Regions from separate parts of the Kitasatospora sp. NPDC096128 genome, predicted to be linked through region 1. Evidence: predicted binding sites of a transcription regulator. Region 1 holds the regulator's gene; the other holds the start of a gene.
The links. The regulator HrcA, encoded in region 1, represses chaperone genes, less so after heat shock. The targets are predictions, from matches to a motif close to TTNGCACTCNGNNNNNCNGAGTGCNAA.

Region 1 (3,408 bases):
GAGATCTTCGCCAGCTGGGCCAGCCGCTTCTCCAGCGTCGGGTGGGTGGAGAGCAGCTGGGAGGCGGTCTCCTTGGCGCTCAGCGCGGGGGCGAAGTAGAAGGCGTTGTAGGGCTGGGACTTGCGCAGGTCCTCGGTGGGGATGGCCGCGATCTGCCCGGTGACCTTGGTGAGGGCCGAGGCGAGGGCGCTGGGTCGGCCGGTGAGCTGGGCGGCGGCCCGGTCGGCGGCCAGTTCGCGGTAGCGGGACAGCAGCCGGGTGAGCAGGAAGCTGATCGCGTAGACGACGATCGACACCAGCGGGATGATCAGCGCGGCGATGGCCGCGTTCTGGTCGTTGCTGTTGCGGTTGCCGCCCATGAACCCGCCGTACACGGCGATCCGGGTCATGGCCCCGGCGAGCACGCCGAGGAAGCCGGCGATGGTCATCACCGCGACGTCCCGGTGGGCGACGTGCGACAGCTCGTGCGCCAGGACGCCCTCCAGTTCCTCCGGTTCGAGCCGGCGCAGCAGACCGGTGGTGACGCACACCACGGCGTTCTGCGGGTTGCGGCCGGTGGCGAAGGCGTTGGGCATGTCGTTGTCGGCGACCGCCACGCGGGGCTTGGGCATGTCGGCCAGCGCGCAGAGCCGGTCGATGGTGCCGTGCAGCTGGGGGTACTGCTCCTCGGTCACCTGGTGGGCGCCCATGGCCCGCTCGGTGATCTTGTCGCTGAACCAGAACTGGGCCACGAACAGCCCGCCGGAGATCAGCACGATCAGCGGCCAGGCCCCGCGCAGCAGCGCGATCAGCAGGCCCGTGAAACCGACGTACAGCAGCCCGATCACGAACATCGTCCCGATCATGCGGCCGGTCAGGCCGCGGTCGGGCGCGAAACGGGTGTGCTGGCCCGAGCTCGACATTGCTTGCTCCTCCGTTCGCCGTCGCTTCCGATGCTGCCACCCGGACGGCCCCGGGGCACCACCCGCGCACAGGGAGTGTCGTGGCGGCCGTCCGGAACTGCGGGCAGGATCACCCCGGCCGGGCCGTTCCTGCGGTAGGACCCGGGCCGTACACTGGCAGGTACGGTTCTGGCACTCGCGTGTGCAGAGTGCCAGGGTCGGGGCCCTTTCCGGAGTGGCTCGCAGCATCACAGACGGACAACGTGCGAAGACGGAGGTGCGTGCCCCATGGCCGGAGAGGTCCGCCAGCTGGACGACCGCAAGCTCGCCGTGCTGCGCGCGATCGTCCAGGACTACGTGGGCACCGAGGAGCCGGTCGGCTCCAAGGCCCTGGTGGAGCGGCACAACCTCGGGGTGTCCCCGGCGACGGTGCGCAACGACATGGCGGCGCTGGAGGAGGAGGGGTACATCCACCAGCCGCACACCAGCGCCGGGCGGATCCCCACCGACAAGGGCTACCGGCTGTTCGTCGACAAGCTCGCCGAGATCAAGCCGATGAGCTCCCCGGAGCGCCGGGCGATCCGGCACTTCCTGGACGGCGCCGTCGACCTGGACGACGTGGTCACCCGCACGGTGCGGCTGCTCGCCCAGCTGACCCGCCAGGTCGCCGTGGTGCAGTACCCCTCGCTGACCCGCTCCACCGTCCGGCACATCGAGCTGGTGGCGCTGGCCCCGGCCAAGGTGATGCTGGTGCTGATCACCAACACCGGCCGGGTCGAGCAGCGGATGGTCGACTGCCCGGGCACGGTCGGCGAGACGGTCCTGGCGGACCTGCGCGCGCGGATCAACGCGCGGGCGGCCGGCCAGCGGCTGCCGGACGTCCCGGGGCTGCTGGAGGAACTCCCGGGGGCCTTCGAGCAGGCCGACCGGCCGACCGTCAGTACGGTCCTGGCGACGTTGTTCGAGGCGCTCGCCGAGCAGAACGAGGAGCGGATCATGCTGGCCGGCACGGCCAACCTGACCCGCTTCGGGCACGACTTCCCGCTCACCATCCAGCCGGTGCTGGAGGCCCTGGAGGAGCAGGTCGTCCTGCTCCGCCTCCTGGGTGAGACCACGGACGCCGCGATGACGGTCCGGATCGGGCGGGAGAACGCGTACGAAGGGCTGAATTCCACCTCGGTCGTCTCGGTCGGCTACGGTTCGGGCGACGAGAGCGTGGCCAAACTCGGTGTGATCGGCCCGACCCGGATGGACTACCCCGGCACAATGGGGGCGGTGCGAGCGGTGGCACGGTACGTGGGCCAGATCCTGGCCGAGTCGTAGCAAGCAGACCGCCGCCGGAAAACCCGGCGGCGGTGTCCAGTCGCACTACTACAGGCGGAACAAGCGGAGCATTTGGTGGCCACGGACTACTACGCGGTACTCGGCGTCCGACGGGATGCGGGGCAGGACGAGATCAAGAAGGCGTTCCGGCGCCTGGCACGCGAACTGCACCCGGACGTCAACCCGGACCCGAAGACGCAGGAGCGGTTCAAGGAGATCAACGCCGCCTACGAGGTGCTCTCCGACCCGCAGAAGCGCCAGGTCTACGACCTCGGCGGGGACCCGCTGTCGCCCGGCGGCGGTGGCGCGGGCGGCTTCGGCGCCGGCGCGGCGGGCTTCGGCTTCTCCGACATCATGGACGCCTTCTTCGGCGCCGCGGCCGGCCAGCGCGGCCCGCGCTCGCGCACCCGCCGCGGCCAGGACGCCATGATCCGGCTGGAGATCACCCTGGAGGAGGCCGCCTTCGGCACCACCAAGGAACTCCAGGTCGACACGGCCGTCACCTGCACCACCTGCAGCGGCGAGGGCGCGGCCCCCGGCACCTCCGCGCAGACCTGCGACATGTGCCGCGGCAAGGGCGAGGTGTCCCAGGTCACCCGCTCGTTCCTGGGCCAGGTCATGACCTCCCGCCCGTGCCCGCAGTGCCAGGGCTTCGGCACCGTCGTGCCGACCCCGTGCCCCGAGTGCGCCGGCGACGGCCGGGTGCGGGCCCGCCGCACCCTGACCGTCAAGATCCCGGCCGGCGTGGACAACGGCACCCGGATCCAGCTGGCCGGCGAGGGCGAGGTCGGCCCCGGCGGCGGCCCGGCCGGCGACCTGTACGTCGAGATCGCCGAGACCACCCACACCGTCTTCCAGCGGCGCGGGGACGACCTGCACTGCACCGTCACCATCCCGATGACGGCCGCCTCGCTCGGCACCCAGGTGCCGCTGCAGACCCTGGACGGGCTGGAGGAGGTCGACATCCGGCCCGGCACCCAGTCCGGCCAGTCGATCCCGCTGCACGGCCGGGGCATCACCCACCTGCGCGGGGGCGGCCGTGGCGACCTGATAGTGCACGTCGAGGTGCAGACGCCGACCAAGCTCGACGCCGAGCAGGAGGAGCTGCTGCGCCGGCTCGCCGTACTGCGCGGCGAGGAGCGGCCGTCCGGCCAGTTCGCGCCGGGCCAGCAGGGCCTGTTCTCGCGCCTGAAGGACGCCTTCA
Region 2 (3,408 bases), on a different contig from region 1:
GTACGTCGGTGAGTTCGAAGGCGTGCGCGTACGGGGTGGCGACCAGCCGGTCCGAGGTCAGGTAGGCGATCTTCGGGTCGATCAGCCGGCCGTCGACCTGCCCGGCCACCTCGGCCACCAGGTGCGCCCGGATCACCGCGCCGTCCGGCTCGTAGAGGTACCGCCCGACCGGGCCGGCCGGCGGGTCGGGCAGGTCGCCGCCGACCAGGCTGTCGCCGTGCGGCAGCAGGGTGGCGCGGTGCGGGCGGCTCGCCCCGGTGCCGAACCAGAGCACCGCCTCCTTGACGTCCCCGTGGTCGGAGACCCACTCGGCCTCGGCGTCCGCCGGGACGGCCTCGTGCGGAATGCCCGGGGCGACCTTCAACGCGCCGATCGGGGTCCGCCGCCCGGCCTCGATCGCCCAGGAGAGCGGCGGGGCGTACGCCTCCGGGTCGAACACCCGGCCGCGCGAGGTGCGCCGGGCCGGGTCGGTGAACACCGCGTCGTAGCCGGTGACGTCCACCTCGGCGACGTCCGCGCAGCGCACCTCCACCAGCTCCGACAGGCCCAGCGCGGCGGCGTTGGCCGCGGTGGCGGCACAGGCCGCCGGGTCCTTGTCGACCGCCAGCACCCGGATCCCGGCCCGGGCCAGCGCCAGCACGTCGCCGCCGATGCCGCAGCACAGGTCGGCGAGGCGCCGTACGCCCAACCCGGCGAAGCGGCGGGCCCGCCACTCGGCCACGCTGCGCCGGGTGGACTGCTCGACCCCGTTGGGCGTGAAGTACATCAGGTCGGCGTCCGCCCCGAACTTCGCCCGCGCCCGCTGCCGCAGCCGCGCCTGCCCGAAGGCCGCCGACACCAGCTCCGCCGGGTGCTCCCGCCGCAGCCGGGTGGCCAGCGCCAGCTCCTCCTCGGGGGCGAACTCGCGCAGCTCGGCGAGCAGGGCCTGGCCCTCGGGGGTCAGCAGGGGCTGGAGGTTCTCGGTGTCCACGAGGTCATTCTGACCGGTCAGGAGGTGTGCGGGAGGACGGCCGGCCGGATCCCCGCGCCGGCCGTCGGTTCACCGCCACAGGACGCCCGAGGAGAGGACCGCGGGCAGCAGGAACGGCGAGAGCGCGGCGGCGACCGGGAGGAACCGGTAGCCGGAGCGCCGGCTGCGGACGGCGACCAGGACGCCCGCCGCCAGGGCGGCCACCGGGCCGGCCATCATGCCGATGCCCAGGAAGGCCCAGGCGCTGCCGTCCCCGTCGTCCCCGGTGCCCGGGCCGTTGCCCATGCAGGCGACGACGTAGAAGACGACGAACGGGAGCACGCCCCCCAGCAGGGGCAGTGCCAGCAGGGCGAGGGCGGCGTCCTTGAGCCGGGCCGGGCCGATGCGCATCGGGATCGAGGTCATGGCAGGAGTCTGGCCGCCCGGTCCGGTGTCGCACATGAGTGCGACTACTCATCCGCGACCTGAGTCCGCAGTGCGCGTCGTTGGCACTCTGGTTGACTGAGTGCTAACGGCGGCCTATGGTCGTCCTTGGCACTCCCCACTGGGGGAGTGCTAATGCGAAAACGTGTGCCTGACCCCCGCGACGGCAGGCTCGCAGCTTCGCCCTACCCGTTAGAAAACCCCGTAATCTCCGAAGGGGAGCTCGGACGTGACCACCAGCAGCAAGGTTGCCATCAAGCCGCTCGAGGACCGCATTGTGGTCCAGCCGCTCGACGCCGAGACCACCACGGCCTCCGGCCTGGTTATCCCGGACACCGCCAAGGAGAAGCCCCAGGAGGGCGTCGTCCTGGCCGTCGGCCCGGGCCGCTTCGAGGACGGTCAGCGTCTGCCGCTCGACCTCGCCGTCGGCGACATCGTCCTGTACTCGAAGTACGGCGGCACCGAGGTGAAGTACAAGGGCGAGGAGTACCTCGTCCTCTCGGCCCGCGACGTTCTCGCGGTCATCGAGAAGTAAGACGTTCCGCCCCGCCCCGGATCCGTGTCCCTAGTGACAGGGGCCCGGGGCGTGGTCGTTGGTTCACGTAGTTCGGCGGCCGGTCGGCCGGCCGTAGCCCCGAGGGAATAGGGAACATGGCGAAGATCCTGCAGTTCGACGAGGACGCCCGCCGCTCGCTGGAGCGCGGTGTCAACAAGCTGGCCGACACCGTCAAGGTGACCATCGGCCCCAAGGGCCGCAACGTCGTCATCGACAAGAAGTTCGGCGCCCCGACCATCACCAACGACGGTGTCACCATCGCCCGTGAGGTCGAGCTGGACGACCCGTACGAGAACCTTGGCGCGCAGCTCGTCAAGGAGGTCGCCACCAAGACCAACGACGTCGCGGGCGACGGCACCACCACCGCCACCGTGCTGGCCCAGGCCCTGGTCAACGAGGGTCTGCGCAACGTCGCCGCCGGCGCCGGCCCGGCCGCCCTGAAGAAGGGCATCGACAAGGCCGTCGCCGCCGTCTCCGAGCACCTGCTGTCCATCGCCCGCGAGATCGAGGGCAAGGACGACGTCGCCGCCGTCGCGTCCCTCTCCGCGCAGGACACCCAGGTCGGCGAGCTGATCGCCGAGGCGATCGACAAGGTCGGCAAGGACGGTGTCATCACCGTCGAGGAGTCGAACACCTTCGGCGTGGAGCTGGACTTCACCGAGGGCATGCAGTTCGACAAGGGCTACCTGTCGCCGTACTTCGTCACCGACGCCGAGCGCCAGGAAGCGGTCCTCGAGGACCCGTACATCCTGATCAACCAGGGCAAGATCTCCTCCATCCAGGAGCTGCTGCCGCTGCTGGAGAAGATCCTGCAGAGCGGTGCCTCGAAGCCGCTGCTGATCATCGCCGAGGACGTCGACGGCGAGGCGCTGTCGACCCTGGTCGTGAACAAGATCCGCGGCACCTTCAACGCCGTCGCCGTCAAGGCCCCGGGCTTCGGCGACCGCCGCAAGGCGATCCTCGGCGACCTGGCCGTCCTGACCGGCGGCACGGTCATCTCCGAGGAGGTCGGCCTCAAGCTCGACCAGGCCGGTCTGGACGTGCTGGGCACCGCCCGCCGCGTGACCATCACCAAGGACGACACCACGGTCGTCGACGGTGCCGGTGACTCCGAGGCCGTGGCCGGCCGCGTCGCCCAGATCAAGGGCGAGATCGCCGCGACCGACTCCGACTGGGACCGCGAGAAGCTGCAGGAGCGCCTGGCCAAGCTGGCCGGCGGCGTCTGCGTCATCAAGGTCGGCGCCGCCACCGAGGTGGAGCTCAAGGAGCGCAAGCACCGTCTGGAGGACGCCATCTCGGCGACCCGCGCCGCGGTCGAGGAGGGCATCGTCGCCGGCGGTGGCGCCTCGCTGGTGCACGCCGCCAAGGTGCTGGACGGCGGCCTGGGCCTGTCGGGTGACGAGGCCACCGGTGTCGCCGTGGTCCGCAAGGCGCTGCACGAGCCGCTGCGCTGGATCGC

Region 2: the regulator HrcA is predicted to act here: its motif matches at 1,456-1,482, upstream of groES (co-chaperone GroES).

The regions. Positions count from the first base shown of each region.
Region 1 is NZ_JBEOSP010000011.1:54,287-57,694, reverse strand. It holds gene htpX (zinc metalloprotease HtpX) at 1-902, opposite strand, end outside; gene hrcA (heat-inducible transcriptional repressor HrcA) at 1,170-2,204, shown strand; gene dnaJ (molecular chaperone DnaJ) at 2,280-3,408, shown strand, end outside.
Region 2 is NZ_JBEOSP010000003.1:157,670-161,077, reverse strand. It holds gene ABTY61_RS05105 (THUMP-like domain-containing protein) at 1-970, opposite strand, end outside; gene ABTY61_RS05100 (hypothetical protein) at 1,040-1,375, opposite strand; gene groES (co-chaperone GroES) at 1,623-1,928, shown strand; gene groL (chaperonin GroEL) at 2,045-3,408, shown strand, end outside.